DNA from 2 places in the Salinivibrio sp. YCSC6 genome. Region 1 is predicted to be linked to the other one. Evidence: predicted binding sites of a transcription regulator. Region 1 holds the regulator's gene; the other holds the start of a gene.
The links. Region 1 encodes MetJ, which represses methionine synthesis genes. Its sites were predicted from a motif close to TTAGACNTNTANANGTCTAA; they were not measured.

Region 1 (16,416 bases):
TTGGCCGATAATATGGCGGTCAAGCTCATGCACAATTTCGCGTGGAGTCATTTCAGACATGACAAATCCTGTTATTTACTCTCGAGTTCTTCGATGGTGTGATGCTGGTTGGTGAACACACAAATGTCACCAGCGATCGCGAGGGCTTTTTCGGCAATTTCTCGGGCGCCTAGTTCTGTATTTTCGAGCATGGCGACAGCGGCGGCTTGCGCAAAGTTGCCACCCGAGCCAATCGCAATGAGATCACGCTCAGGCTCGACCACGTCGCCGTTACCAGTGATGATCAGTGACGCGGTTTCATCCGCCACCGCCAACAAGGCTTCGAGCCGGCGTAGGGCGCGATCGGTACGCCACTCTTTGGCGAGTTCAACCGCCGCTTTGGTGAGATGGCCTTGATGCAATTCGAGCTTGCGTTCAAAGCGCTCAAATAGGGTGAAGGCATCCGCCGTACCGCCAGCAAAACCAGCTAATACTTGGCCGTTATATAAACGGCGAACTTTGCGTGCATTGCCTTTCATGACAGTGTTACCAAGGGAGACTTGGCCATCGCCAGCAATGACCACTTTACCTTCGCGGCGAACGGAGACGATTGTAGTCACGGGAACCTCTTTGTTTGTTTCTGGTGCACCAGATGGGTGATTACCTTAAGAGTTTGGGCCGCGGACGAGGGTTTTCAAGGGGAGTGGTAATATTTCCTCGCGCTGTCTTGCCACCGATGCCTTACCGGTCCGACTAAAAAACGGACCGGTAGAGCAGGACAAACGGATTATTCCCAATACCAGATGGCGCAGGGTTCGATACCCGCACGACGTAGCATGTTGCGATCTCGCTCAGCTTGGCGTTTACGTGGGTAAGGGCCGAGCACCACACGGTACCAAGCGCCTTTTTCGCCTTGGCTGACTTTGATTTGGCTTTCAAGGCCTTGAAACGCAATCATCGCTTTACGCTCACTGGCTTGTTCGCGGCTGCGGTACGCGCCACATTGCATCAGGTAAGGACGGGTTGATTGAGGAATTTCTTTCGCTTCAACCTCCACCTTTTTGCTTTCCAGCTCTTCGATGTAGCTCCATTTTTCTTTGGGCTTTTCAGGCAAGGTGCTTTTCGGCTGCGGCTTTGCCGGTGCAGTGGGTTGCTGAGGTTGCGCTGGCGCCGGCGTATCGGTTTGGCTCAAAAGGTATAAACCATAGCCAAACGCGCCCACGAGCGCGATCGCAAGCAGTGCCCATTTGAGTGGGAAGCCTTTACGAGCCGGTGGTTGGCGACGGGAGTTTTTTTTGCGTGGCGCTTTGCCACGTTTGACGTAATCACGAGTTGCCACAGCAAATAATCAAATCAAGAAGCCAGTAAAGCGCTCATGTTACTGGCTTCAACCCGTGCTGACTAGTCTTACTATCGAGACGGGGGCGCGACACTCTCACGGATCACCAATTTGGCATCCAGTAAGCGAGAGCCGGCGTTCACATCTCGTCCGCGTAAGATACTGAGTAACATCAGCATTGCTTGACGACCAATGTCATAGCGAGGCTGTGATACCGTGGTAAGCGGTGGATCGCAGTACTCAGCGAATTGAATGTCATCAAAGCCGACAATAGAAATATCTTGCGGCACACGCATGCCCAAACGTTTTGCCTGCTGCATGGCACCCACTGCCATCACATCACAATGACAGAATACGGCGGTGGGGGGCTCAGGCAGGGATAACAGGCTTGTCATGGCCCGAGCACCAGATGCAAAACTGAAATCCCCAGTCACACTGTAGGCGGGGTTAACCGTGATCCCAGCTCGGCGCAGTGCTTGCTGGTAGCCTTGGGTGCGGAACTGTGTCAGTGCCGTATGGGTTGCGCCGGTAATGTTGGCAATACGGGTATGCCCCACTTGGGTCAGGTAGTTGACTGCCTCGAATGCCGCGGTGAGGTTATCGATATGCACGGTAGGCAACTCGAGCTCTGGCGCATATTCACAGGCCATCACCAAGGGGGGAAGATTTTTTTGCTCTGGCTTGCTGACATCAAATGGGACATCCGTGCCCAAGAGCAGCATGCCGTCGGCTTGCTTGGTAAAGACTAAATTCACAAAGGAGTTTTCACGGTTTTGCTGCTGGGCGCTGTCGCCAAGCAAGACCAAGTAGCCATGTTCCATCGCCGCTTCTTCGATACCGCGAATGATCTCACTAAAGTAGGGATCGCAGATATCCGGAATGATCGCGACAATGGTCTTAGACTCATTGCGGCGAAGATTGCGCGCGAGTGAATTGGGGGAGTAGCCAGCTTCAACCACGGCCTGTTCGACCTTCTTACGCGTGGATGCAGACACCTTTTCAGGGTTCATCAGTGCGCGCGAGACCGTGGCAGTAGATACACCGGCAATGTGGGCAACGTCCTTCATTGTCGCCATAATGACAGTCCTCTTGTTGTCTGAGTTAGTCAGATCAGTAAGTTATTCACTCCTCTGACCTGTCTAGGATGCGTCAGTTTGCGAAGGTATTCTACCTAGGCTTGGCCCATATAAATACGAACAAGCTAACACTTATTGCAAAGAAATCGTGATCTACGTCGCTTTAATGCAAGGGAATGTTAAGAAAGGTCTTGCGGCTCAACATCTAATGACCATCTAACTTTGCGTGACAAGGGCAATTGTTGGATGACGGGCAAGGCAACGGTGAGCCATTGTTGCATCACTTTTCGTGACGGTGCCTGGATCAGCAGTTGCCAGCGATAACGCCCTGCGCGTCGCGCCATCGGCGCAGGCATCGGCCCCATAATGTGTACCTCATCATGTTGAATGGGTGAGGCGGCCAAGGTTTGTCGGACTTGCTGTAAAAATTGCTGCACGCTGTTGTCCTCATGCCCTTCGGCACGAAACAGGCTTAAGAAGGTATAAGGGGGCAGCCACGCTTGGCGACGTTCTGCCAATGCAGAGTCAGCAAACGCCTGATAACCCTTGTGGATCAGCGCTTGAATGAGACTGTGCTCAGGGTGGTGAGTTTGCAAAATCACCGTACCGGGTTTGCTGGCGCGGCCAGCTCGCCCGGCGACTTGTACCATCAACTGCGCGAGACGCTCTGGGGCACGGAAGTCATTACTGAACAAGGCGCCATCCACATCGACAAGCGCCACTAAGGTGACATTGGGAAAGTGATGACCTTTCGCAAGCATTTGGGTGCCGAGTAGGATTTGATACTCACCTTTTTCGATGCCGGCGAGATAGCTCTCTAGGCTGCCTTTGCGTCGGGTATTGTCGCGATCGATACGGACCGTATTGTAGTCGGGAAACAGTTCGCCCAGCTGGGCTTCGAGTTGCTCGGTCCCCACGCCCACACTGATCAGCTGTGTCGAACCACAATCCCCACATTGGGGCGGCACGCGTTTTTGATGCCCGCAATGGTGGCAGCGTAACTCTTGATGCTGTTGGTGGAGGGTGTAGTAGGCATCACAGCGTTGACAACTGGCGAGCCAGCCACATTCGTGACACATCATTGCAGGCGCATAACCACGGCGGTTTAAAAACAACATCACCTGATTTCCCTGCTGAAGATGCTGACGCATTTCGGCAATTAAGGGCGCCGATAAGCCCGCCTCAAGATGGTGGCCTTTGATGTCGAGCACCCCTTGGCGGGCGGTGACTGCATTGCCCGGACGTTGGGTTAAGCGTAAGTATTGGTATTTTCCCGTTTGTGCATTGTGTAGCGTTTCCAATGACGGTGTTGCCGAACCGAGCACCACAGGTATCTTTTCTTCATGACCGCGCATTACCGCCAGATCGCGTGCATGGTAGCGAAAGCTGTCTTGCTGCTTATATGAGGGATCGTGCTCCTCATCAATAATGATGATGCCAAGCTTCGCCATTGGGGTGAAAAGTGCTGAGCGTGTTCCAATCACAATTGCAGCTTGATTGTCGCGAGCCGCCAGCCACGCGCTGAGTCGCTCCGTATCATTGAGCCCCGAATGCATCACGGTAACCGGGACGTTAAAGCGGCGTTCGAATCGGCGGATGGTCTGCGGGGTGAGGCCAATTTCGGGCACCAATATTAACGCCTGCTCGCCACGCGCTAAAACCGGCTCTAAGACGTTTAAATACACTTCGGTTTTGCCCGAGCCGGTAATACCTTCTAAAAGCACACAGGCAAAGCCATCGCTGGCGTTGATGGTGGCAACGGCCATGGCTTGTTCATGGTTCAGTGAGGGCTTGTCTTCACTGATGGTAAAATGCCGTGCCCAAGCTTTGCCTTCAAGCGGTGGGGTGTAAGGCGCGATCCAGCCTTTGTCCACCAAGGTATTAATCACAGCGGGGGTAATGTCTTGCTCCACGAGGTCGGCATGCGGAGTAGGGCCGTGAGTGAGCAGGGTTAACACACGCGCTTGTTTTGGCGCGCGGGTAAGCCCGGTCACCGGTTGATTCTGTCCGGCTTCGGTCAATTGCCACCATTTTTGCTGCTTGAGCGCTGCGGGTCGACCTTTGCGCAGTAGCGTCGGCATCACGGCGCCCATCGCATCGCCAAGTGGATGATGATAAAAGCGACTTGCCCATTGCAACAGGTGATAGACGGCAGGAGTCCAAAGTGGCGCGTCATCCAATACCTCAGTGATCGCCTTGACTTGATGGGCGGCAACACTAGGTGTGGTGGTGATGGCAGTGACAATGCCGACCTTATGCTGGCGACCAAAAGGCACCTTCACACGTGCTCCCACCACAGGGACGTGTTCGGTAATCCGGTAATCAAAAGTTTTCGCCAGCGGGACCGGTAAGGCCACTTGTGCAAACTGTTCCATCACAACATCTTATCGGCTAACAAGACGCTCAGTGTAACGGCTTGACCCAGGTAGGCAAAGCCTTGTTGTTGGATACAAGGTGATGGGCGACTGCACAAAAAAGTTGCGAAATCGAGGTCGCTTGATTAGAATTGCGCGCCTTAGAAAATGTTTGTTAACGACGTGTGGTGCCCGGCTTAGGATCGGGAGAGCGACACGGCCTTCACTATGAGGTTATCCCTATGAAAGCTGGTATCCATCCAGAGTACAAAGCTGTCACTGCTAAGTGTTCTTGCGGTAACGAATTCGCGTTCAACACCACTCTTGGTAAAGACATCAACCTAGACGTGTGTGACAAATGTCACCCATTCTACACTGGTAAGCAACGTATCGTTGACACCGGTGGTCGTGTTGACCGCTTTAAGAAGCGTTTCGGTGCCCTTAGCAGCAAAAAATAAGCCGCTAACAGCCGAATGCGAAAAAGGGGTGCGAAAGCGCCCCTTTTTTGATCCCGTCGTCACCTTTTTAACGTCTAGAGGTCGGAGGTTAACGTTCGGGGCCGTTTTAGACTGGTGGACCTTTAGCCACTGCGTTAACATCGTTTATCTTGCTCGAATCTACCCTGTGGTTTGAGTATAGCGTTGCTGATATCAGCAGCCTTCCCAGCTGATATTGGTGCATCCCTTCACGATAATAACTAGGAACACTACATGTCGGACGATAAACGCCAGCAAGCGCTGGATTATCATGCATACCCTACTCCCGGAAAAATCTCTGTTGAATTGAGCAAGCCTGCTGACTCGGCGGCGGATCTGGCGTTGGCATACAGCCCAGGCGTTGCAGAGCCGGTCCGTGAAATCGCTCAAAACCCAGACGCTGTGTATCAATACACCGCAAAGGGCAACATGGTTGCGGTGATCTCAAACGGTACCGCCATTTTGGGATTGGGTAACTTAGGGCCAATGGCCTCAAAGCCCGTCATGGAAGGTAAAGCTTTATTGTTCAAGCGTTTTGCTGGCTTGGACTCGATCGACATTGAAGTCAAACACCGTACTATCGATGAATTCGTGGATACCGTTGCGAACATCGCGGATACCTTTGGGGGCATTAACCTTGAAGACATCAAAGCGCCGGATTGCTTTGAAATTGAAAAACAGCTGATTGAACGTTGTGAAGTACCTGTTTTTCACGATGATCAGCACGGTACCGCGATTGTTACCGCGGCGGGTATGCTGAATGCTCTTGAGCTGCAAGGCAAAGATATTCGTGAAGCCACCATTGTGTGCCTTGGTGCTGGTGCAGCGGCTGTTGCCTGCATGGAGCTATTGATCAAATGTGGCGCGCAACGCGAAAAAATCTACATGCTGGATCGCAAAGGCGTGATCCACACCCGTCGTGACGACATCAATAAGTACAAGCAATTGTTTGCCAACAATACCGACAAACGTACCCTCGAAGATGTGATTGAGGGCGCTGATTTGTTTGTGGGTGTGTCAGGGCCAGACTTGCTCTCGCCAGAGGCACTAAAACTGATGGCCGATAAGCCGGTTGTTTTTGCTTGCTCGAACCCAGACCCTGAAATTAATCCAGAGGTCGCGCATCAAGTCCGTGATGATTTGATCATGGGAACAGGGCGCTCGGATTATCCAAACCAAGTCAACAACGTACTCTGCTTCCCGTTTATTTTTCGTGGAGCGTTGGATGTGCGTGCCAGTGAAATTAATGATGCAATGAAACTGGCGGCCGTTGAGGCGATCCGTGGTTTGGCGAAAGAGCCTGTCCCACAATCGGTATTGGACGCGGCAGGTGTTGATGCGCTGCATTTTGGCCCGGATTACATTATTCCTAAGCCAATGGATGCACGCTTATTGCCACGCGTGGCTCGCGCGGTGGCACTTGCAGCGGTTGAAACTGGCGTCGCCCGTATCGAGATGCCAGACAACTATATGCTCGACAAGGCGTAACATGCTCGACAAGGCATAATGCGTGAGCGTTAGGAAAAACGTGCTCTCATAAAACCTGAAAAGGTTGTGCCGAGCACCGATGATGACAAAAAACCCGCCAATCGGCGGGTTTTTTTAGTATTCGCTATCGTCGAACTCGATACCTAGTTCTTTCATGATCTGACGCGCTTCAGCAGGAATGCTGTCAGGCTTGTCTTTGCGAATATCGTCATCGGTTGGCAATGGCTGGCCGGTATAAGCATGCAAAAATGCTTCACACAGCAGCTCACTGTTGGTCGCGTGACGCAGGTTATTAACCTGACGGCGTGTCCGCTCGTCAGTGAGAATTTTTAAAACTTTAAGTGGGATAGAAACGGTGATTTTTTTCACCTGCTCCTTTTTCTTACCATGCTCGGCATACGGATTAATGTAATCGCCGTTCCACTGCGCCATGTCTCACCTATCTTGATTATTGAATACCCAGAATGATGCTGCGGAGATTCTAGCTATATTAACCGCCACATGCAAAGCTGTATAGACGTCTAGAAGTGTTGACGTCTCAAAAAGTGCAGGGTAAGGTGAGGATAACAACGCTGGCTCGCGCACCACATCGCAAGGATGAACCATGACCCGAAAAAAAACTGACACCATCGCTGTAAGAACTGGCATTGGCACCGACACGCAACATCATGCGGTGGTTCCCCCTTTATATCTCTCGACCAATTATCGCTTTCCCGCGTTGGGGGATGTGCCCACCTATGACTATGCACGCGGAGGGAATCCGACCCGCGCCCAGCTAGAGCAAGCATTGACTGACTTAGAAGGGGGCGCGGGGGCCGTGGTAACCAACTGCGGGATGTCCGCGATTAATTTGGTGTTATCGCTATTGAATGCGGGTGACAAAATTGTGGCCCCGCATGACTGTTATGGTGGCACGTATCGCTTGCTTGAGTCCCGAGCCAAGCAGGGAATTTGGCAGGTTAAATTTGTCGACCAATCCGATCCAGACGCCTTGGCGAGCGCCTTGGCAGAATCACCGACGTTGGTGCTGGTGGAAACTCCATCTAACCCCCTGCTGCGCGTGGTCGATATTGCCGATATTTGCCAACAAGCGCATCAAGTCGGCGCTTGGGTGGTGGTCGACAACACTTTTTTATCTCCTGCTTTACAGCAACCACTTGCGCTAGGGGCCGACATGGTGGTGCATTCGACCACCAAATTTATTAATGGGCATTCTGATATTGTCGGTGGCGCGGTTATTGCAGCAACCAGTGAACTTGCCGAAACCTTAGCGTGGTGGGGCAACTGTATAGGAGCCACGGGCAACGCGTTTGACAGTTATATGACATTGCGAGGGTTGCGTACCTTAGGCGCACGGGTTAAACAACACCAGCAAAACACGCAAGCGGTACTCGCCTATTTGCAAACGGTTCCTGCTGTGCGCCAACTCTATTATCCGGGACTCACGACCCATCCGGGTCACGAAATTGCTGCCCGTCAGCAATCAGGCTTTGGTAGTATGCTGAGCTTGGAATTGGATACCGACAGTGACGGGGTGGCGCGTTTTATCGCAGGCCTTTCGCTATTTGCTTTAGCAGAGTCGTTAGGCGGTGTAGAAAGCTTGGTCACACACCCAGGCTCCATGACACATCGGGCGATGAGTGATGCGGCGCAAGCGGAAGCGGGTATCGCACCGACCTTGCTGCGCTTTTCAATCGGATTGGAAGATGCGGATGATCTCATCGCTGATTTGGCCAACGCTTTTGCGGCATTGGCCGCGTAACCTGAACAACGTTACGGCGCTGTTCCTTGCTTTACCCTGATATTTGGTTAGACAAAGAGAGACCTTGTCATGCATGCGCAATCGACGGAGACGTCCCCTGAAGCACAACGACAACTTCATAAATTTGGCGGCAGCAGCTTAGCGTCGCCCGCCTGCTATCGTCGGGTTGTCGATGTATTGACCGCCCACGCGGGCCGCCAAGATTTGATTGTGGTCTCCGCGGCAGGCAAAACCACCAACCAATTAATTGCTTATCTGGCTCAGCTCAACAAAGACGGTCGCCTCGCCCATGAAACGCTACAGACCTTGCGCGGCTTTCAGCAAGATTTAATTGAAAATCTTATTGATGGTGAAGACAAGCAGCGCCTTGTCGATGCCTTGTATGCTGACATCGCCACGATTGCGACCTTGGGAGAGGGCTCGCTGACTGACGCAGATAAGGCGCGTATTCAAGGGTTTGGCGAGGTATGGTCGGCCCGCTTACTGGCGAGCTTGCTTAGCCAGCACCAGCAACCCGCTGTAATGTTGGACTCACGTCTGTGTCTACGTGCAGAGCGAGCAGCGCAGCCAGAAGTTGATCGGGGAGCGTCTTGGCCATTGCTGAACAACCAGTTATCCCAATATGCCCACACCCAAGTGGTGATCACGGGCTTTATGGCACAAAACCAAGCGGGAGAAACCGTGCTGCTTGGCCGCAATGGCTCCGACTACTCGGCAACCATTTTAGGTGCCTTGGCCGGGGTGAGTCGGGTGACGATTTGGAGTGACGTGGCTGGAGTGTACAGTGCTGACCCGCGTCATGTCGATAATGCCTGTTTGTTACCTTTGATTCGATTGGATGAGGCGGCTGAGCTGGCACGTCTTGCTGCCCCTGTGCTCCATAGCCGCACCTTACAGCCGGTGGCGCAGAGTGCCACCGATCTTACCTTACGCTGTACGCATGCACCTGACAGTGGCTCAACCCGTATCGAACGTGTGCTCGCCTCTGGGCGTGGTGCAAAGATCATTACGGCGCTAGATGATGTCTGTCTGTTGCAGTTTGATGTCGCACGCGGCCTCGACTTTCAGGCGTTTAAGCAGGAGCTAAGCCGCACTCTGACTCAGCTCAAGCTGCAACCTCTGGCTGTCGATTACCGTGATGACCAGCATCGCATTCAATTGGCATTCAGTGCAGAAGTGATCGATACCGTGATGGCACAGATTCAGGATGCGGGCCTGTCTGCGGAATTGCGTTTGCGTGAGGGCTTTAGCATGGTGGCGGCAGTGGGGGCCGGTGTGGTCAATAACCCCGTCCATTGCCACGGCTTTTACCAACAGCTGAAAGCACACCCTGTCGAGTTTATGAGTGAGTCGGCGTCTGGGCTTAGCTTAGTTGCGATTTTGCGTCAAATGCAGACCCAAGCCTTGGTGGCGGGGATGCACGATGCGCTGTTTCAGGCTCAGCGCCGCATCGGTTTGGTGTTAGTGGGAAAAGGTAACATTGGTACCCGCTGGCTCAGCCTCTTTGCCGAGCAAAAAACAGCGTTGGAGAAGCGCCATGGTAAAGGGGTCTCATTGATCTCTGTGGTGGATAGTCGCAACCAATGGCTGGATTTTGCCGGTATCGATCCTAGCCGTGTGTTAGACGGATTCGATGACAAAAGCGAGCCGTATTTTGATGACGAGTGGCTTACCCGCCTGCTCAATCATCCCTATGACGATGTGATTGTGCTGGATGTCACTGCCAGTGCATCACTCGCATACTTGTATCCGCGCCTTGCCGAACATGGCTTTCATTTGATTTCGGCGAATAAAGAAGCGGGGGCGGCACCGGCAGAGCAATATCATGCTATTCAGCAGGCCTTTGCCAAAACTGGACGGCATTGGCTCTACAACGCGACCGTCGGGGCGGGATTACCCATTAACTACGCGGTACAAGATTTACAGGAAAGTGGCGATCAGATCCTAGCTTTATCCGGCATTTTCTCCGGCACACTCTCGTGGCTATTTTTACAATTTAGCGGCGAGGTTCCGTTTAGTGTGCTGCTTGAGCAAGCTTGGCAGCAAGGGTTAACCGAGCCTGATCCGCGTGAAGATCTCTCCGGCGCGGATGTGGTGCGCAAGCTGGTGATATTAGCGCGTGAGGCCGGTATGGCGTTAGAGCCGGAACAAGTGAAAGTGGAGTCGTTAGTGCCAGAGGCGCTGCAAGCGCTTTCTTTGGACGGTTTTTTAGATAACGCCAGCCAAATGGATGAGGTGCTGCATGAACGCTTAATGAAAGCACAACGCGACCGCTCGGTGCTACGTTATGTGGCGCGTTTAGACGGCCAAGGTAAAGCGCAAGTCAGCTTAGAAACTCTGCCGATTGAGCACCCGCTGGCGCATCTACTGCCGTGTGACAATGTCTTTGCGATTGAGAGCCAATGGTATCGCGAAAATCCATTGGTCATTCGTGGCCCCGGCGCGGGGCGTGATGTCACCGCAGGCGCGATTCAATCCGATCTTAACCGTTTGATTGGACGTCTCCACTAGCTAGCGCATTTATATTCCACGTTGACTAGGCTGCTCAATGATGCGTTGAGCAGCCTTTTTTCTGCCACGCATCGACGGCTTTTCCACCATACTGATCCTGACGGCCTGATTCATAACGTTATGAGTTTTTTTCATTAATGTATCGTTGACATTCTCGCCGGATAACGCCAATCTTTAGACATATGGACGTCTAAACGTATAAATCAAAACACACATCATCGCACACACCATATTGGTTGCAGGGAGAGGGTATGAGCTACACGCACGCGGGCCACATTGATGCACTGAATCAGAACATTGCTGACCTAAATGGCGACATTAACGTCTCATTTGAGTTTTTTCCGCCGAGTACCCCAACCATGGAGGAGACACTTTGGAACTCCGTGCATCGCTTAAAAGCGCTCAAACCTAAATTTATGTCAGTGACCTACGGCGCCAATTCAGGCGAGCGCGATCGCACCCACGACATTGTGAAAAGTATTCATGAACAAACGGGTATCGCCGCGGCGCCACATTTGACCTGCATTGACGCCAGTGAAGACGAGCTGCGTCATATCGCCCGCGACTATTGGCAAAACGGCATTCGTGACATTGTGGCGTTGCGTGGTGACTTACCCTCGCCAGAGAAAAAGCCCGATATGTATGCGGTTGATTTGGTGCGCTTGCTCAAAGAAGAGCATGATTTTGATATTTCGGTCGCCGCTTATCCCGAAGTGCACCCAGAAGCGAAAAGCGCCCAAGCGGATTTAATTAACCTCAAGCGCAAAGTGGATGCGGGAGCCAGCCGGGCGATTACCCAGTTTTTCTTCGATGTCGAAAGCTATTTGCGCTTTCGTGATCGTTGTGTGGCGACGGGCATTGATGTCGAAATTGTGCCGGGGATTTTGCCGGTCTCCAACTTTAAGCAGGCGTCGCGCTTTGCCAAGGTGACCAATGTGCGCGTGCCGCAATGGATGCACAAACAATACCAAGGCCTAGAGGATGATCCTGTTACGCGTCAGATGGTTGGGGCCTCGATTGCGATCGACATGGTGCGTGTCCTCAGTCGGGAAGGGGTGAAGGATTTCCATTTCTACACCTTGAATCGTGCCGAGCTCACCTATGCTTTGTGCCATACCTTGGGCGTGCGTCCGCTTGCCGCTGTCTCATAAAAAAACGCCCACAATGGGGCGTTTTGAGGTTGCGTGTTGTGTGGTTTGCAATTTATGCCGAGCAAGGTTCGTGAGGCGCTAGCATAGTCAATTCGTCGCGTACCTCCTGTGCCCAAGCAAGCCAAGCGCGGCGTTGATGAATGGTACGACGCAAGGCTAAACGCAGCAGGCGCTGCTGATTGGTAAGCGGGCTGGCTTGACCAAATTCGCGTTGCTCAATCATGGCGTAATGGTTGAGGAGTTGCTGCGATTCGGCAATTAACTGATTAACATGATCCAGCATAGGGGACGGGTCGAGCACCTCACAGCTCAACAGACGTGCGACATACTCATCCCGTTCGGGGGCAAGTTTTGGCTCACTAAGTAGCCAAGTTTGCAACATGTCAGTGCCGACCGGCGTAATGGCATAGACCTTGCGATCGGGCTTACCCATCTGTGGCTCCAAGCGGCAGCTCACCGCCCCTTTTTCTGCGAGCTTGGTAAGCTCGCGATACACTTGCTGATGGCTGGCTTTCCATACATAGCTAATGCTAGTGGAAAACGCCTTGGTAATATCGTAACCCGTGGCCTCGCAGTTGCTTAGCACCGTCAGTATTACATGGGGTAGTGACATCTCTTCTATCCACAATTAGTCGTACAACAATAGGTCGGCCCGGAATGCGATAACCTTCTTTGGGTTATTTCGCCAAACTCAAGGCCTGCTCAAGGTCGGCAATGATGTCATCAATATGCTCAATGCCGACACAAAGACGGATCATTTCTGGTGTGACGCCGGCTGCGGCCTGCTCCTGCTCGTTTAACTGACGATGAGTGGTCGAAGCAGGATGACACGCGAGCGACTTGGCATCGCCAATGTTCACCAGACGTTTAAATAAATTCAGTGCATCGTAAAAGCGCACACCCTCATCAAAGCCACCTTTTAAGCCAAACGACAACAGTGACGCGGGCAATCCACCGCGGATCAGCGTTTGGGCGCGCGAATAATGCGGATGCGTTTCAAGGCCTGCATAGTTCACCCACGCCACGGCGGGGTGATTGGCTAAGTAATCGGCCACGGCTTTGGCGTTCTCGCAATGGCGCTCCATACGCAGGCTCAAGGTTTCTAACCCTTGCATCAACATAAAAGCGTTCATCGGCGAGAGTGCCGCGCCACTGTTACGTAGCGGCACCGTACGTGCGCGGGCAATAAATGCGGCTGGGCCAAACGTCTCACTATAAACCACGCCGTGATAGGCAGGCTCCGGTTGTGAGAATTGCGGGAATCGGGCTTGATGTGCTACCCAGTCAAAGGTGCCGCCATCGACAATCATACCGCCAAGGGTGGTGCCATGACCGCCAATGTACTTGGTGAGTGAGTGCACCACGATATCGGCCCCATGCTCAATCGGTTTACACAAAACCGGTGTGGCCACGGTATTATCGACCACCAACGGAACCCCATGCGCATGGGCAACCTTGGCTAAGCCTTCAATGTCGGCGATATTGCCGGCCGGGTTACCAATCGACTCGCAATAGACTGCTTTGGTGTTGTCATCAATCAGCGCCTCAATCGCACTGGCGTCGTCACTCGCGGCAAAACGCACATCGATGCCTTGCTCGGGGAGCATGTGGGCAAACAAGGTATAGGTGCCACCGTAAAGCTGTGGTGTGGCGACGATGTTATCACCGGCTTTGGCGAGGGTTTGAATCGCATAGGTGATGGCCGCCGCACCGGCACTGACACACAGTCCGGCAATACCGCCTTCTAATGCCGCCACCCGTTGCTCCAACACGTCGTTGGTCGGGTTCATTATCCGTGAGTAGATATTGCCCGGCACATCAAGATTAAACAGGTCAGCACCATGTTGCGCATTGTCAAACTCGTAAGCGACGGTTTGATAGATGGGCGTTGCCACCGATTTGGTGGTGGGGTCGGTCTGGTAGCCGTGATGAATCGAGAGGGTTTCGTCTTTCATGGCAATTCCTTTGCGTTGTTGGGTCGCGTCAGTGCGACCTTCAATAGTAATAATATTATCAATGCAACAGCAAGCATTAGCTGCGGCTTTGCATAAAAAAGTCTGTGGTCAGGATTCCCTCAGCGTCGTTCATGTGCCAAGACAAAAAAGCCGCACCCTAGGGTACGGCTCTACTATCAAGGATTAACCGGTATTGCGCAGCCCCGCGGCAATCCCCGCAATGGAAATCATCAAGGCATCGTCGAGTGACTGATCGCCTTGTTCCGATTGCCGTGTACGGTATAACAGCTCGGCTTGCAGCATATTGAGCGGCTCAACATAAATATTACGTAAGCGAATCGCTTCAGCGCCCCATGGGTTTTGCTCCATCAGGTTGTCGCTATTTTCCACTGCCAGCACAACCTGAATATCTTGGCGCAATTGCTCTCGCAAGGATTCACCTAACGGCCAAAGGCTCTCATCGACCAAGCGCTGATCATAGTACTTGGCAATGTCTAGGTTGGTTTTGGTAAACACCATTTCTAGCATGCCAAGGCGGGTGGAGAAAAATGGCCATTCGCGGCACATTTCTTCCAGCTGGGCTTTATGGCCTTTTGAAATGGCGTGATCGATAGCTTGTCCCGCCCCCAGCCAAGCTGGCAGCAATAATCGGTTTTGACTCCAGGCGAAAATCCAAGGAATCGCCCGTAAGCTTTCCACACCACCGTTGGGGTTACGTTTGGACGGGCGCGATCCCAGTGGTAGCTTGCCTAACTCAAGCTCCGGCGTGGTAGAGCGGAAGTAAGGCACAAATTGCTCATGGCCGCGTACCACATCACGGTAGGCTTGGCATGAGATGTCACTTAAGGTGTCCATCAGCTGACGCCATTCTTGCTTAGGCTCTGGTGGTGGCAGCAAGTTCGCTTCCAAAATGGCGCTGGTATAAAGGTTTAAGCTGTTGACGGCGACGTCAGGCAGACCCAACTTAAAGCGGATCATCTCGCCTTGTTCGGTCACCCGCAAACCGCCTTTTAAGCTGCGCGGAGGTTGTGAGAGCAATGCCGCATGCGCGGGGGCACCACCGCGACCTACGGTGCCGCCACGACCGTGGAAAAGTACCAAGTCAACGCCTTGGTCATCGCACAAATTGACCAGCGCTTCCATGGCGCGATATTGCGCCCACCCGGCGGCCATCACTCCAGCGTCTTTGGCCGAATCCGAGTAACCGATCATCACCATTTGGAAGTTCTGGGTAAAGCCTCGGTACCAATCAATGGCCAGCAGCTCACCAATCACTGCCTCGGCATTGTTTAAATCGTCCAAGGTTTCGAATAGCGGACACACATCCATGCGGAATGGACAACCGGCTTCTTGCAGCAATAGGTGGACAGCCAGCACGTCGGAGGCGGTACGTGCCATCGAAATGACGTAGGCACCCAAGGCTTCACGCGGCTGCTCGGCAATCACTCGACAAGTGTCGATCACCTCTTGGACGTCAGGTGACGGTGACCAATCACGTGGCAACAACGGACGCTTAGACGCCAGCTCGCGGGTTAAGAAGGCTTGCTTGTCTTGCTCGCTCCATTGGGCGTAATCGCCCATCCCCAAATAACGGGTCACTTCTGAGAGCACATCGGCATGGCGGGTACTTTCTTGGCGAATATCGAGTTTGATCAAGTGCACGCCAAAGCATTGCACGCAGCGGAGCAAGTCAAGCAATTTGCCGTCGGCAATAATGCCCATGCCACATTGATGGAGCGATTGGTAACACGCCAGTAAAGGCTGCCACAATTGCTGGGTGTCGGTCAGGATCCCTTGTGAGGAGGCGCGTTCGCCTTTCAGTTTGGCGTCCAAATAGCTCAAAGTGTGAGTTAGCTGACTGCGCAAGGTTTTGAGGATGGCGCGATACGGTTCGTGTGCCTCGCCGGCCATCTCACGCACAGTGTCATCACACTGGGTCATCGACAGTTCACTGATCAAATCTTGCACATCGCGCAAATACAAATCCGCTGCTTTCCAGCGTGATAACAGCATCACTTCACGGGTAACCTCACTGGTAACATAGGGGTTACCGTCACGGTCGCCGCCCATCCACGAGGAAATTTGTACCGGTTTGGCATCAATGGGCAAGTTGATGTCGAGGTGGCTTTCAAGCTGCTGATCAAACTGGCGTAAAAACGCCGGAACTGCTTGCCACAGTGAATTTTCAATCACCGCAAAGCCCCACTTGGCTTCGTCAAGCGGAGTTGGTCGCTCTTGGCGAATCACATCGGTGTGCCATGCTTGTGCAATCAACTGCTCAAGACGTTTCTCCGTTTTGGCACGCTCTGCCGCCCCCAAATGTTC
Region 2 (16,416 bases), 1.4 Mb from region 1:
ACTGCGTTGAGATTGCAGCTTCTGACGACACGTTTCGTAAGGCGGTAGGCTGTACTTTCCAATTAGCGAAAACAGAGCAAGAAGGCACAATTGGCCAGTGGCAAACTAAGCCTACTGAGCACGGTACTAAGTACACCGCTTACGCCGCATTTGATGAGCCTAAAAAGCTAGTGGCTAAAATCTCTGCCGACACCATGGGTGTGAGTGTTCCTGACCACGTAGTGATGAAGCCTGAAGGCTCCGCTGTGGTCCGAGAAGCCTTTATTCCGGTGACACCCTCTATTCAGTTAGGTGAACGACTCGGTTTACCCACCGAGGGATATTATTACCACTTCAACCAAAAGCGCCTTGTTCAAGAATATAAGCTGTTAGGCAATGGCAAGTGGCAGTTTTATGCCACGCGTTCTACCCATGAAAAACTCAATCATGACCAAGGCCTTAACAAGCACCAGAGTGCTATTTTGGTTTACTGGAAGTTAGGTGGTAAAAACGTCGAAGATCAACACCTCGTCTATCTCAAAGAAGCAATTACTCGTGAAGAACTCGATAATTTAGATGATGAATGGCTAGCAGAAAACGGCGTAAAGCTATCTATCAGCGATTTACTCGCCGCTCCTAAGCAAGCCGTTGCGAATCGAGACGACTCACATGCAAATTCGGATAGCGATAAACCTCGGGACTCAGAGCAGCCATTAACTCATACCGTTAAGTTTGATCCGACTACCCACCAACGTGAATCATGGCCTACTATTGCCGAACAATATGGCCTGTCCGCCAAGCAGCTGTTGGAATTAAATCCACAGTATCACGCTGAACCGATGTCATTGGCGGTAGGTGATTTGCTAACTGTGAAGGGTTCGCAACCACAAGACATTGAAAAGAAATCTATTTATGAGCTACCACCTGAGAGCCCTAAGCCATTTAATCATCCTCTGAACACTTACTATGACTATACAGAGCGCTGTTTAGTTGATACTTCAACAGTCGCTATTAATCATAAAAGATTAGTCCCAAAAGAGGTGACCGTTGTCAATATCAAAAAGGTATCTGATGTTGCAACTGAATTTGAGCTTGGCTTCACTCAAGTAGAAAAAACTCAGCCCCTCGACGACTATTGGCAAAACCTTTTTTCCTCAGACACAAGTGACGACACCCAGAAGCTTTTGACGAAATACAATACACATTTGAACAATCCTGTCCGTCAAGGGGAAATTGTAGTCGTACTAACCAAAGAGCCATCCACTGAAGCACAGAGAAGTAAGCTGTCGACTCTTATTGAAGAAGCAACAGCAGCAAGTACAGAGCTAGCAAAATTAACTGAAGAGCAAGTTTCCACCGTTAATCGTCACTTTGAATTGCTAGATTTTTATGCTGACGAAGCCATGAAAAAAGTAGGCAAAGATGGCTTACCAAGTGATTTATATGCTTATGCTTCCATGGGAGTTGGTGCTGTAGCTGTAGGAATTGAGCAACACTTAAAAAATATCAATAACATACTTTTGGAAATTAACCACCTCTACGTCTCTCAGGTGGCGATGGCGAGCCGTGTTGGTGGTATTAACTATGGTTCTTTTGTCGCTGAGCGAGCCTCACTATTTCAAAAGCTAGATGGAAGCTTTGCTGCATTATCTCGACGTAGCGTTAAAATCCCTGTCTATACACAAATTAAGCGCAATCTCAAACTATCCACGCGCTCTGTCGTTCATCATGCCGATGAAATTATCGCAAAAGGCTTCGTACCTAATTTAGGTAAACGTATGGCAAATGTCGCAATCGGTATTAGAGCTTCCCGTGGCGTCGGCTATGTGGGGCTGTTGCTTGGCGGCGCAAGTGGCGTGAAGAATATTTATGACGCCTGCTCCGTCGATGGATCAGGGGAATGTGGCAAAGTCACTACTCGTGAAGTAGCCGGATTTGTTGGTGGAATTTACGGTGGAGGCTTCATGGGTAATGCTGCAGTCGGTGCGACACTATTAGCTTTAGGGGTTGTTGGTGTAACTTCTGCTCCGATCTTAGCGATTGCTTCAATAGGGGCTTTTGTTGCAGGTGGTGCTGTAGGTGGTATCGCTGGTTCTACTATAGGAAAGAATGTCGGCGATGTTATTTATATTGCTTATCAGTGGGGACAAGAGCAGCTCGAAGCCACTCAGGAAAGTTTTTGATGATTACTCTTAAATTAGTTTTAGCCTTATTGTCAATAGTCATATTTTGGTACTTTGTCATTTGGTGTGTAGTAGGTGCTATATCGGGAGCCGTATTGAGCTTAGGAGATTCTCAACGCATTGTTTTTATTGACAAACAGTTAGCAAAAGATGTCGATAAACTTCACTCTGATTATCAGAATATGATGTCTTATAATATCTTGACAAGATTCATGGTGTATTGCTTAAAGTACCCTTTTATACGTTATAGAGTGAAAGTTCACTCTTGGAAGTTTAATGCATTTATGTGGTTGAATTGCATTGGGTTTTGGTTGTTTTTTTTAATATTATGTATAGCGATTATAGCGAAATTATTGTAATCCTAGTTTAATTAGAAAAAGAGCCATGTAATCTAGACTTTTCTAAAGCAATTTCCGGTATTGAAATGACCGCGTTGTATAAACAGACGATGTCATTCAGCCGCTCATTAGGTATCGCTAACGGTCTCGTAATTGGATCTGGGCTATATGGAAACGCTGCTGATGTGGTAAATACATTTAACAGTCGTGGTTGATTTGATGAAACTTGCAATCGTAACTTGGTGAATAATGTTGTTTCCGGTGCTGTAAATCTTGGTACTGGTATTAGGATAGGTATAGCTTTAGCTGCCATTCCTGTAACAGGAGGCTTATCGATAGCTTTAGTTGCAGGAGGAACTCTCTTTTGGGGATTATATGGCGGTGAAATATCTGATAAAGTGGGCATGTTCGCGGAGGAAGTGATTTTTGATTGATACAGTACCTGAAGTAAGTTTATATATTTTTTTGCTTACTTTTTTTCCATGGATAACGCTACTAATATACCTATCTATTAAGTTTAGAAAGAATAAATATGCATTGATACATAGCATTTCAGATAGCGCTCCGGCTCGATTCCGTGAACGTTCGAAAATGATGATGGAAAGTAATCTATCTTGGCTTGCTGCGAGTTGTTTTGCGTTCGAAATCTTTGGATATGTGATGCTAAGGTATGCTTGGAAAATTTCTCAGTCAGATATATATCTTTGGAGAAAAAGCATTCAGTCTATATTGGGAAAAGATTTTCCTCTTTATTTGATAAAGACACGTTTAATGGATATCTGCTTGGCAAGCCTATTAATAATATTGATAAGCATGCTGTTTCGTTAAAAATAATACAATAGGGCTAGTGATGCTGTTAAATTCGCTCTTAGCTATGATTTAGCTTTAGCCCCTGATAGTTTGAGTAAAACCGTCTATCTGTTGACGCTTTGATTATCCCAGATAGAAACACACCGCCCCGTTGTATATGGAGCGGTGTGTTTCTATCTGGGAAAGCGAGCAGTGCGGCTTTGTGCCTTACTCGTAGAGATATCTTTCTTCGGTTTTGTCGGATGAGTAAGCGACCAACTCCCACTCAAAGCCGGCTTTGTCATAGAAATACATCCGCTTGCGGTGGGTTTCGTGCGCCATAGAACCATTGGGCTGATACCCTTTTTCAAGCAAGCGTTCGCGGATGGTATCGATGTCATCAATGATCAAGCCAATATGGTTCACGCCTTGAGATTTATAGGTACTACGTGGCTGTATGCTGGGCTCTGAACTTGGGTTGGGCTCTTGCAGTGCAAAGTAGCAGTGCTCATTGCCCACATGCACCCAACGATATCCTTTTGGCGATTGGGCATCTTGGCGAATTTTAAAATCGGGGACAGCCACCGCCAAAAACGCCAACGCCGCATCCATGTCTACCACAGTCATATTTACGTGTTCGATTGTTGTCATCATTCATTCCCTTTATCCGTGCTATCAAAACTGAGCTTGGAAAGCTAAACATCGAGAGTAAGGATAAAACCTCAAGATAACTTGAGGTCAACGAACAAAAACAAAATCAGTGGTCTGCGGGAAACACGTAAATCACACTGCGGTGTAGGTGTAGATCCAGTCGTCGTAACAAACACCGCCAATAGCAAAAGCATCAGGGTCAATACGGCTGAGTTGAAACCCGACCTTTTCTAGCACACGCGCAGAGGCAAGGTTACCCGCGGTCACTGTCGCATTGATGATTCGCGCACCACCATGATGGATGGCAAAATCGGTGACAGCCTGCAAAGACTCAGTCCCATAACCACGCCCGTGATAAGGCGGCAACAGTAAATAGCCGACTTCCGCGACACCCTGCTCAAGCAAAAAGCCGGTGACGCCGATTGGCATTTGTGTCGCCGTCTCTACGATGACCAAACACAGCCAGTGCTTAGCGTCAGGAGACCAGGGTGTGAGCCGTTGCTCAAATCGGGCTTCAATGTCACCCAGTGGCATAGGATCAAAACATTGCGCAATCACGGCATTGTCCGTGTGTAGGCGGTGGAACAACGGCCAGTCCGCTTTGATCATTGGCCGCATGCTCAGGCGTGGTGTTGTCAGCGGAAACATGCCCTTTTCGAATTGTGACTTTGTCATGATGCCTCACTCGGGGTACTGGCGACGTTAACTTTCGGGGCCGCAAACCCGCGAAAGATATTATGAACAGAAAGCAGCGCAAACACGCCCACCACCACACCAAGGTGCCAGGCTTCGCTAACGCCCAAACTCAATAACGCCATACTCATCAACGCGGAAATAATCATCTGTCCACCACCGGAGAGCGCAGCGACGGTGCCGGCTTGGTTAGAGTAAGGTTGCATCACCTGAGACTGGGCGCACGGCAGCGCAATCCCGTTACCAAACACCATAAAGAACTGCCCTATCATCAGCAGTAAAGGATCCATCGGAGTCAGCCATAACCAAACCGCAGAGATGAGCTGCATCACGGGTGCCATCAACAGCATACGCTTGGTACCCAAACGCGGCCTAATGCGCGAAACCAGCGCACTACCCAGCAATAAGCCACATGTTGGTATAAGCGCCCACAACGCATATTGATCCGAGGTCATCCCGATGCGCTCTTGCATTAAAAATGGCATCAGCGACACCGTGGTAATCACCAAGGTAAAATTCACCCAGCTAATACTGGCGAAATAGAGAAAATACGGTGTTTTTAGCAATGCGCCATAACGGCCGAGGATCACCTTCACATTGGGCAACGGTGAACGGGCGAGCATGCTTTCTTTGAACAGGAAAAACAGCACGCACCACACCAAGCTGGTGTACACCATTAGCAAAATAAAGATCGCCAGCCAGCCTAAGTTATGGTTAACAAAGCCACCAATCACAGGAGCCACAATAGGCGTAAATGATGCGACCATGATTAGGTATGACATGGCTTGCGGAAGCTGATCCCCCGAATAAGAGTCACGAGTAAAGGCTCGTGAGAGCACGGCACAACAGCCGGTGCCTATTCCTTGGATGCAACGGCCAATGACTAGGCCAGTGAAACTGGCGCTAAAGCTCACCATCACGGTTAAACCAATCAAGGAGAGCAATACCCCAGCCAATAACACGCGGCGACGGCCAAGTGCATCCGAGATCGGCCCGTAGATAAACTGTGATGGCCCAAAGCCGAGTAGATAGGCAGAGATCAGCAGCTGGACATCATCCATACTGAGGCTAAAGTCTCGGGCTATCCACGGCAAAGACGGGAAGACCAATCCCATACTGAACTGCCCAATGCTGACTGTTAAGCATGCCAGCAATACGGGCGACCAATTAAATGGACGAGTAGCCGATTGCATCCAATTTCCTGTGCATTTGCGTCGAGAAAAGAAAGGCAAGTGTCAAGCCAGTACGCGGCATAAATCACACTTTGATTGGCATAGTAACGCAATAAGCAACTGAGTGGTAACAAAAATTTAAAATTCGCTCGCGTTGGGTTGGATGGAGGAAAGCGCGGCTAACGACGAAGATCGCACGTCAGCAAGACTGGCAACATGGCACAAATAAAAGGCATGCGATGGATCCAAAAAGCCCGATACGGTTTCGCGAATCGGGCATCTTAACTATTGAGCGCGACGCGCATTTAAAAAGCGGGTTCAATCGTGCCTTTAAATGTCTTTTCAAGAAAGTCACGGGTTTGTTGGGACTGAAACAGCGCCACCAAACGTTGTAGGTCGGGGTTGTCTTTATCTTCTTCGCGGGCGGCCACAACCATCACCGCCAAGGCAGCATCTTTCGACTCCAAGAAAATACCTTGCTCACTCGGGCTTAATCCCGATGACATCACATAGTTCATGGTGATCGCCGCCGCATCGACATCCTGTAAGCTGCGTGGCAGTTGTGCCGCCTCAACCTCAACAAATTCGAGTTGTTTAGGATTGGCGATGATATCTTGCAAAGTAGCTTTAAAGCCGACACTGTCGGCTAAGGTAATTAACCCCGCCTCTTGCAGCAATAACAATGCGCGCCCCGCGTTGGTAGGATCGTTGGGGATCGCAATTTGTGCGCCATTCGGCAGCGCATCAACATGCTCAACGCGATCAGAGTAGATCCCCATCCGCATCAAAATGGAACGTCCCATCGATACCAACTGGCTACCGTTGTTTTGGTTGTAGTTATCCAAAAACGGCTGATGTTGGTAACTGTTTAGATCTAAGCTGCCATCCGCCAAGCCAGCATTGGGGGAAATATAGTCGGAAAATTCGACCACCTCGACCACAATCCCCTCAGCTTTTGCTTGCTTGGCAACCGCTTCAACCACTTGTGCATGCGGCCCCACTGTAGCGCCAATTTTGATCACCTTATCTTGTGATTCTGAACAGCCAACCAGCGTGAGCGTGAGTCCGAGTATGAGAATAAAAGAAGCACGTAGAGATTTCATCAATCGGTAATCCTTTCCGAAAAGCCATTTAGATGTCTATACTGCCAAATAAGAAAAAGATGTCAATCATTGTTTATGCGATTCTCTGGACGCTTGATCGCTTGTCGCTAAGGGCGCGTATTAGTCAGCATGTTCAATCGATTATCAGGAGGCGCGGATATGACCAAGCTGTTTCCTTTGCCCCTCTTTTTGTTACCGGGTGGCAGAGCAAAACTACGTATTTTTGAACCCCGCTATTTACGGTTGGTACGCGAATGTACCGCCAACGGAGAAGGGTTTGTCCTTGCGATGATGCAAGGTCAGCGGCTTTATAAATACGGTACTTTGGTCGATATCGTTGATTTCGAGACGCTTCCCGATGGATTGCTGGGCATAACCATTGCGGGCCGACAACGGGTGGAAATTATGTCAACCGAACAAGCGCCCGACAAATTGTGGTTGGGTGAAATACGTACCCTGCATGATTGGCCACACGATGATTATGTCGATAATACGGACGATAAGGTGCAAGCGCGCATTGCCACCAGCCTCAAGCACATATTTGCTGCCCATCCTGATCACGCCGAGCAGTATGAACAGCCTCATTTCGAGGATGTCACCTGGGCGTGTCAGCGTTGGTTAGAGATTCTGCCCCTCACGAGTGCGCAAAAACAATGGTTTATCGCACAAGACTCTGCCGATGAGGCCAAGCAATTCATTCACCAACTGCTTGAAGAACACGTCGAGTGATCCAAATGATTTGTGGTGCGTATTGGGGTGTCAGATGGACGGCACTGACAGATAGGACTCAACTATGACTGCGCCTCAAACCATGTATACTGAAGCTTCAACCTCGAGACGGAATACACGTACCACAATGACTGACGTGACGAAGGAAGAGTTGTCGGAGCTATTATTACGCGTTGCGGAACAGCGAGACCGTGTCGCCTTTGAGCGTTTGTTTCGCTTTTTTGGCCCGAAGATCCGATCTTATGGAACCAAACATCTGCGCGCGGACGGACAGGCGATGGAGCTGGTCCAAGAGACCATGTTGGTGGTGTGGCGAAAAGCCCATCTTTACAACGCGGAGAAGGGGGCGGCAACGACCTGGGTGTTTACCATCATGCGTAACATCAGCTTCGATATGCTTCGTAAGGTGCAATCGAACCGCGAAGATAATTTTAGCGACGAGATTTGGCCGATACTGGAATCCGGTCAACAAGACAATGAAACCGACTCAGGTGCTCAGCACATGATGGATCAGGAATTATTATCCTTCATTGATGAATTACCTGAGGTACAACAACAGGTGGTGCGTGGTGTGTACTTAAAGCAACTCACTCACCAAGAGCTATCGGACCAACTTAATGTTCCATTAGGGACCGTGAAGTCGCGTTTGCGACTCGGGCTCGAGAAGCTGCGCAATCATCTGGAGGTCAACAATGATTAAATATCATCCTTCTTCCGAACTGCTGGATGCCTTTGCAGCCGGCCAATTACCGACATCCATGGCGATTGCTCTCTCTGCACACGTTGAATTATGTCAACAATGCCGTGAGCATGTGAGTGCGAAAGAAGAAGCGCTAGCATTAGCCGCGTTTGAAGAGGCTGAGACCGAGCACGAGTTCGCAGCAGGCACTCTGCCTTGGGACGATGATCTAGAAGCGGACATGATGAGTGCGATTTTCGACGCCCCTGAACAAGACGAGGCATCACGCATTCAAGTCGCTCGGTCAGACGAGATTCGCGTTGGAGACAAAACCTACACACTACCACGCGCACTGCAGCGTTTTAGTGATTCGAATTGGTTATCATTCGGCAAGGTGCAACGCGCAAGGCTGAACCTTGAAGAAGGTGCCACACGTGCGAGTTTCTTACATATCGACGAAGGCGGCTCGGTTCCAGCCCATACACACAAAGGCTATGAGCTGACGCTATTGCTCGATGGCACCTTTGAAGATGAAAGCGGACAATACTCGCCGGGTGACTTTATTTTGTTGGATAGTCGACATCATCACACCCCCTCCACCAAAGACGGGTGTCTGTGTTACACGGTCGCGAATGCGCCACTGCACTTCACCAAGGGCGTAAGTAAGCTACTTAATACCGTGGGTCATGCGATTTACTAAAAATCCTTGTGCTAGTTGTTATCCTATCTTTGGCGGCGAAAGCCGCCTTTTTTTATGCTGTTCAAGACAATAAATGCGTACAAATGCTCGGCGCATTAAAACGATTTCCTCACATCTAGCGCCGTGATAACAGAATAATTACACTAAAGAAACTTTCATTTAATGCCAACTGACTGACAGAATCCCACCTAACTAGTGCAAACTATCAATTTTCACTTTACATAGGGTGAATCAAACTGGTTTAATTCCCCACTTCTAACGATTCATTAACAGCCATTGATAAAAAACACAGTGAAGTGAGACACACATGAGTCAAACACAACTCGCCAGTATCAGCCGAGGTCACTCGTTGGTACTTCAAATCGTTATAGGTATTCTTGCTGGGGGCGTACTCGCCTATCTGTCGCCTGAGTTGGCGAGCACAGCAGGTTTGCTTGGTAAGCTTTTTGTTAGCGCACTGAAAGCAGTTGCACCCATTTTGGTCTTCGTTTTGGTTGCTGCCTCTATTGCTAACCAAAAGAAAGGTCAGCGCGCCAACATGCGCCCTATTATTTTCCTCTACCTGCTCGGCACGCTGGCGGCATCCTTGACCGCGGTTACCATGAGCTTTTTGTTTCCGACGACCTTACAGTTTGCCGCAACCGATGCAGCTGTCGCGCCACCGGAAGGCATTACCCAAGTATTAAACACCTTGCTGTTTAATATTGTCGATAACCCAGTCAACGCTCTGATGTCCGGTAACTATATCGGTATTCTCGCGTGGGCGATTGGTTTGGGCATTGCCTTACACCATGCATCAAGCGAGACCAAACGCGTCTTCTCTGACGTGTCTGAAGGCGTGTCTATGATTGTGCGCTTCGTGATCCGTTTTGCGCCCATCGGTATTTTTGGCCTTGTCGCCAACACCTTGGCACAAAGTGGTTTTGATGCGCTGCTTGGCTACATTCATTTGCTTGGCGTGCTCCTTGGCAGTATGGCAACAATCGCGTTGATCATTAACCCACTGATCGTGTTTTATAAAACGCGCCAAAATCCGTATCCACTGGTTTTCCGCTGCCTGCGTGAAAGTGGCCTTACCGCCTTCTTTACCCGTAGCTCAGCCGCGAACATCCCTGTGAATATGCAGCTGTGCCGTAAACTCAAGCTTGATGAAGATACTTACTCTGTCTCGATTCCACTCGGGGCAACGATCAACATGGGTGGCGCGGCAATCACCATCACAGTTCTTACACTCGCCGCTGTACATACCTTGGGAATTGAAGTGGATATTGCCACTGCAATTCTGCTTAGCATTGTTGCCGCAGTGTCTGCGTGCGGTGCCTCAGGCGTTGCAGGCGGCTCGCTCTTGCTGATCCCACTGGCGTGTAACTTGTTTGGTATCCCGCACGAAATTGCTATGGAAGTGGTCGGTGTTGGCTTTACCATTGGTGTGTTGCAAGATTCGGCAGAAACGGGGCTTAATAGCTCAACAGACGTAGTCTTTACCGCCGCAGCCTGTATGGGTGAAGAGCGTAAAAACGGATAAGCCGATAAAGGGCGTTTTATCGGCACAAGGCGGATAGCGCTCCCATTCAGGCTTGATACAAAAAGCAGGTGCTTGGCACCTGCTTTTTTTCGTTTATGCTCTCGTCACTAGCCCTAACCTTCCAGTACCTTCATGAGTAGTTTGCCGTCGTACATGGCTTGTTTCACCATCGCAGCGCCCGGCATAGTCGCTTGCGTGTAGAAATAACTTTCTTCCAGCAGTAAGTTTTGGCTGTATAAGGGGATGGTTTGCGTCTTTAAGCATTCCATGATTGCTGGATAGAGCACAGATTTCGCCCGGTTAAACTCGCCGCCGAATAATATTTTTTCCGGATTAAATAAATTCACCACGATGGCGATCGCTGTCCCTAGGTGATGGCCAAGCTCTGTAATCACGCGTTGCGCCAACGCATCACCGGCAACGGCGGCATCACAAATCGCGTCGATAGTGAGGGTTTTACCGCGCAATTGACTAGGGTGCCCCTCTGCGAGCAAGGTTTCTACTTGCTCAATGACCGCGGCTAAACTTGCTACGGTTTCCAAGCAGCCATAGTTGCCACAAAAGCATCGCTTACCAAATGGCTTCACTTGAATATGACCCAGCTCACCCACATTCCCCACGCGCCCTTGGAGCACTTTCCCTTCTAGGATGATCCCAGCCCCAACGCCATTGTGAACGGCAATCAGCACCGCGCTATCTGATTCTTTTGCGTTACCAAATAACTTTTCAGCCAGCGCCCAAGAGCGGGTATCATTACCCACAAAAACCGGTAATCCTGTTTCTCGATGCAGGACGGGCCCCAATGGCATATGGCTAACCTCAAAGTGCGGCATTTGAATGACCGTTCCCTGTGCACTATTCACTAAGCCTGGCAAAGACACCGCGATGCTTGTCACGCGGTCCACCACTTCATGATGACGCGAAAAGAAGGCTTTAACGTACTCGACAATGGTCGCTAGCAAGGCCTCTTGAGGCATCACCGCCAACTCATGGCGTTCTTGTACCAGAATGTCACTGCTTAACGAGTGCAAAGCCATCGTGAGGTAGCCGCGCCCTAAACGCATCGATAAGAATTGCCACCCGTCATTGTCCAACATCAACCCAACGGCGGGTCGACCACGCATACTGGTTTCTTGAATTTGTGTTTCTTTGACAAGGTGCGCGTCCATTAGCTCACGGACAATTTTAGTAATGCTGGCAGGTGCCAGCTGGCTGCGTTTGGAGAGCTCGATGCGCGAGATAGGCCCAAAGCGGTCGATCAAGTTGTACACTGTGCCGGCATTTTTGCGCTTGATATGATCAATATGCCCCGGCTGCCCAATAATCATGCCCTGTCCTATTACTGCTGGGATCTGGCGATCCTATTCATGATGATGCGTATAATTGAATTTTTTTACTTTGCGAACTAATTGTGAAGCACAATGAGGTCGCCGCGTGATATCTATCACTTTCAGGTGTGAAAATCGCGTTTAGCCTCACGAAACCATACGATTTAGTAACTATGGTAAAAATCCAATCAATCGTGAAAAAGCAAGATCTGCGGAGGATAAATTGGCATAATGCGCCGTCGAATCGAACCGCCAGAAAGCATGATGTACCGAGTAAACGAAATTTTTGAAACTATTCAGGGAGAAGGCACATTTACTGGCGTGCCCTCCGTCTTTGTCCGCTTGCAAGGTTGCCCTGTCGGCTGCGCTTGGTGCGATACCAAGCAAACATGGGAAACCGATGATAACGATCAGCAAGACAAGATATTTATTATCGATAAGTCAGAAGACTCACCTACTTGGTGCTGGCTGAGTGCGAAAGATATTGCGACAGAAATCACCCAACGCTATCAGGCTAAACACATTGTGATTACTGGGGGGGAGCCTTGCCTATACGACTTGGTGCCCTTAACCGAGGCGCTAGAAGCGGTTGGGTGTCAGTGCCAAATTGAAACCAGTGGCACGTACGAGGTAAAAGCCAGTCCGCAGACTTGGGTCACGGTATCACCTAAAATCAATATGCGCGGCAAATTACCGGTACTGGCCAGTGCGATGGCGCGCGCGAACGAAATCAAACATCCTGTGGGCACCGAGAAAGACATTGCACAGTTAGATACCCTACTTGAGCACTGCCCACCGTCACCAAAGGCAACCATTGCGCTACAACCGGTCAGTCAAAAGCCGCGAGCCACTAAACTTTGTATTGATACCTGTATTGCGCGCGGCTGGCGCTTGTCGATACAAACGCATAAATATTTAAACATTGCCTAGCGCCAATAGAGCCATCGTATTAGCCGATATGAAGTGTATCGATAAGAGAGCCGAGTGATGATACTCGGCTCTGTTTTATTCACCGCGGTAAGTGCAGCCTGCGGTACAGGTTTCCTTCACCATTACCTTGCTTAATAAAGGCAGGTTTGGCTTGACCTGTTGCCATATCCAACGCGCCAACACTTCGCTGGTTGGGTTTTCCAGCCCTTCAATCTCATTGAGATAGTAGTGGTCAAGACGATCATAGATAGGCTTGAAAGCGGCTTTAATGTCAGCGAAGTCGATTACCCAGCCTGTGTGTGGGTCAACATCCCCTTCTACATACAAACGCACCATAAACGAGTGACCGTGCAAACGCCCACACTTATGTCCTTCTGGCACATTCGGTAAGTGGTGTGCGGCCTCAAAGGTAAATTCTTTAAACAGTTCAGTTGTCATACTGCCAAATCCCATCAACAACAAGATGGCGCATGCTACTCAACTTCCCTGACCGACACAATCTCTATCCCTGAAATCAACGCGATTATAGCCAAAGCAAACCGTTGCCCGTCGCAAAGGTGCGACAATTTACGTCGATGAAATCACACATTTTATATGGGAATCGCGGCATCTGGTGAGACACGGTTTAACATAGATCTGACAGAATTCAATTGACATACATATAATTTAATAACAAACGGTTGACTCATGCGCATGACTCTCGCGAGCAAACTTCTCCTTTCGCTTTTTCTCGTCTTCGCTCTGGTGCTTGTGACCTCGTTGGCCTATCAATCACATCAGCAAAAAGCGCTGATGACCTCGATAGTCAGTGAACAAACGCTCGATAAAGCATCCAACTATTTCGATAGCCTGAATATGTTGATGCTGACCGGCACAATCAGCCAACGAAATACACTGCGTGATAAAATGCTTTCACACAAAGGTATTGAAGAGGCACGTGTTATTCGGGCAGAAGCGATCACCCGCTTTTTCGGTCCAGGCAACCCTGAACAAGCCCCAAAAGATAATATTGACCAACGTGCACTTGATGGCGAGACCATTGTTGAAACCTTTGACTCTGAATCCGGCAAGGGGTTGGTTGTGGCACTGCCAATGAAAGCCAGCAGTGATTATCGCGGGACCAATTGCCTACAATGCCATGTTGCCGAAGAGGGAACTGTGCTGGGCGTTATTCGACTCGAATATGACTTACAGCCGCTCTATGGCACCATTGATAAAGAAATGCTGATCACTGCCGGCATCATGGGCAGTATCGCCGTATTGGGTTTTCTTATCTCACTGACTGTGATCCGTCGTTGGGTGGTATCCCCCCTCAAACACGTATCGGCCTTTATGAAGCGAACCAGTCGCGACAAAAACTTGGCTGAGCGCTTGAATGACACACGCAATGACGAGATTGGCGAGTTATGTAACAGCTGTGACCAATTACTCGATAATTTCTCTGCGAGCTTACAACAGGTGCAACGTACCTCAGAGACGCTGTCGTCTGAAGCGTTAAACCTCATTCGCGTCTCTGGGCATACCGACCAACTCGCCGATAGCCAACGTCATGAAACCAATGAAATGTCTACGGCCATCAATGATGTTCAGCAACATCAACATGACATTCAAAGCCGTACGAGCGAGGCTGCACAATTGAGCGAATCTGCCGCCACTAGCGCCAATCAAGGCAGTGAACTGGCCAACGTCGCCGCCAATGATATCCGCAAACTGATGGATGATATTGGTCAAGTACGCAGCCAGATTTTGGATGTGAACCAACAAAGCCAACAAGTGACAACTATTTTGGGTGTGATCCGCGAGATCGCTGAGCAGACCAACCTACTCGCGCTGAATGCGGCGATAGAAGCCGCTCGCGCTGGTGAACAAGGTCGCGGCTTCGCCGTGGTAGCTGAAGAAGTACGTAACTTGGCCAGCCGTAGCCATGATGCAACTGGGGAAATTCAAACCATTATTGAAAACTTGTGCTCAGGCAGTGAAGCCTCCGCTCAAGCAGTCGAAGCCACCACAGAAAGCGCGAATCAACGTGCCGAGACGGTGATGCAGCTCTCTGACGCTTTGGCCGATATTGCTGAGCAAGTCACCACCGTGAACAATAATACCGATGACATTAGCCAACAAAGCCAACATCAAGCACAAATGACCGATGCCTTGCTCGAGCAAGTTGGCCGGATTCAAAATCACGCTAACGATACCGCCAATAATGCGAATGAAGTGAAAGCAATCAGTGCAAATCTCGAACAACTGGTTGAACAGTTAGAAGGATTAATTGGACAATTTCAACTTTCAGACCGCCTCAAGCCTTGAAGCTACACAAGATACAGGTAAACTTGCTAGTCTAACTTGCAAATCCACTTTCTCGGTGGCATTGACCACCGAGTTGCCCTAAACGGAGATAGAAGCGAATTATGACATACGCGCCTGTAGTAGACGTCCTGCGCGGCAAGGCGGCAGTCGACACTGAAGTGACTGTTCGCGGTTGGGTTCGGTCTCGCCGAGATTCCAAAGCCGGTATTTCTTTCCTCGCCATTTATGATGGCTCTTGTTTCGACCCTATTCAGGCCGTGGTCCCCAATGAGCTGGAGAATTATCAGCAAGACGTTCTGCGTTTAACAGCAGGCTGTTCTGTTGAAGTGACCGGTAATGTGGTGGAATCACCAGGGAAAGGTCAAGCGTATGAGCTACAAGCTACTGCCGTGAAGGTAGTCGGTTGGGTTGACGATCCAGACACTTATCCGATGGCCAAGACGCGTCACTCAATTGAGTACTTGCGCGAAGTGGCTCATTTACGCCCTCGCTCTAACGTGATTGGTGCGGTTGCTCGTGTACGTCATACCCTTTCTCAAGCTATTCATCGTTTCTTCCACGAGCAAGGCTACTACTGGATGTCTGCCCCGCTGATCACTGCATCAGACTGTGAAGGCGCCGGTGAAATGTTCCGCGTATCGACACTGGATATGGCCAATGTGCCAAAAACGGAGCAAGGCGATGTCGACTTCGACCAAGACTTTTTCGGCAAAGAGGCTTTCTTGACCGTATCCGGTCAGTTAAACGCTGAAACCTATGCTTGTGCGCTGAGTAAAGTTTATACCTTTGGCCCAACCTTCCGCGCTGAAAACTCTAACACCAGCCGTCACTTGGCCGAGTTTTGGATGGTCGAGCCTGAAGTGGCTTTTGCTGATCTTGATGATGCAGCAGCGCTAGCTGAAGCCATGTTGAAGTACGTCTTCAAGGCCGTGTTGGAAGAGCGCCGTGACGACATGCAGTTCTTCGAGCAACGCATCAACAAAGAGGTGATTACGCGTCTTGAAAACTTTGTTGACGCTGATTTTGCCCAAGTTGACTACACCGACGCGATCACCATCTTGCAAAACTGCGGTAAGACGTTCGAGTTCCCTGTCGAATGGGGTATTGATCTCGCCTCCGAACATGAGCGCTATCTAGCAGAAGAACACTTCAACGCACCTGTTGTGGTGAAGAACTATCCAAAAGATATTAAAGCCTTCTACATGCGTATGAACGATGATGGCAAAACCGTTGCTGCAATGGACGTATTAGCGCCTGGCATTGGTGAGATTATCGGTGGTTCACAGCGTGAAGAGCGTCTTGACGTCCTG

Region 2: a site for MetJ is predicted at 6,937-6,956, ahead of E8E00_RS05790 (MetQ/NlpA family ABC transporter substrate-binding protein). Genes of this name have one in related genera too.

Annotation. Positions count from the first base shown of each region.
Region 1 covers NZ_CP039516.1:2,678,412-2,694,827, reverse strand. Annotated here, with positions in the region: gene hslU (HslU--HslV peptidase ATPase subunit) at 1-60, opposite strand, end outside; gene hslV (ATP-dependent protease subunit HslV) at 72-599, opposite strand; gene E8E00_RS12535 (SPOR domain-containing protein) at 767-1,318, opposite strand; gene cytR (DNA-binding transcriptional regulator CytR) at 1,390-2,427, opposite strand; gene priA (primosomal protein N') at 2,574-4,772, opposite strand; gene rpmE (50S ribosomal protein L31) at 4,991-5,206, shown strand; gene E8E00_RS12515 (malic enzyme-like NAD(P)-binding protein) at 5,459-6,712, shown strand; gene metJ (met regulon transcriptional regulator MetJ) at 6,827-7,144, opposite strand; gene metB (cystathionine gamma-synthase) at 7,317-8,474, shown strand; gene E8E00_RS12500 (bifunctional aspartate kinase/homoserine dehydrogenase II) at 8,544-10,985, shown strand; gene metF (methylenetetrahydrofolate reductase) at 11,237-12,136, shown strand; gene E8E00_RS12490 (PadR family transcriptional regulator) at 12,189-12,749, opposite strand; gene E8E00_RS12485 (O-acetylhomoserine aminocarboxypropyltransferase/cysteine synthase family protein) at 12,814-14,091, opposite strand; gene ppc (phosphoenolpyruvate carboxylase) at 14,275-16,416, opposite strand, start outside.
Region 2 covers NZ_CP039516.1:1,247,065-1,263,480, reverse strand. Annotated here, with positions in the region: gene E8E00_RS05820 (hypothetical protein) at 1-2,162, shown strand, start outside; gene E8E00_RS05810 (hypothetical protein) at 2,743-2,934, shown strand; gene E8E00_RS05805 (VOC family protein) at 3,518-3,943, opposite strand; gene E8E00_RS05800 (GNAT family N-acetyltransferase) at 4,073-4,615, opposite strand; gene E8E00_RS05795 (multidrug effflux MFS transporter) at 4,612-5,826, opposite strand; gene E8E00_RS05790 (MetQ/NlpA family ABC transporter substrate-binding protein) at 6,111-6,908, opposite strand; gene E8E00_RS05785 (LON peptidase substrate-binding domain-containing protein) at 7,068-7,637, shown strand; gene E8E00_RS05780 (sigma-70 family RNA polymerase sigma factor) at 7,702-8,337, shown strand; gene E8E00_RS05775 (ChrR family anti-sigma-E factor) at 8,330-9,016, shown strand; gene sstT (serine/threonine transporter SstT) at 9,324-10,541, shown strand; gene E8E00_RS05765 (ROK family protein) at 10,655-11,869, opposite strand; gene queE (7-carboxy-7-deazaguanine synthase QueE) at 12,134-12,799, shown strand; gene queD (6-carboxytetrahydropterin synthase QueD) at 12,875-13,237, opposite strand; gene E8E00_RS05750 (methyl-accepting chemotaxis protein) at 13,487-15,106, shown strand; gene asnS (asparagine--tRNA ligase) at 15,208-16,416, shown strand, end outside.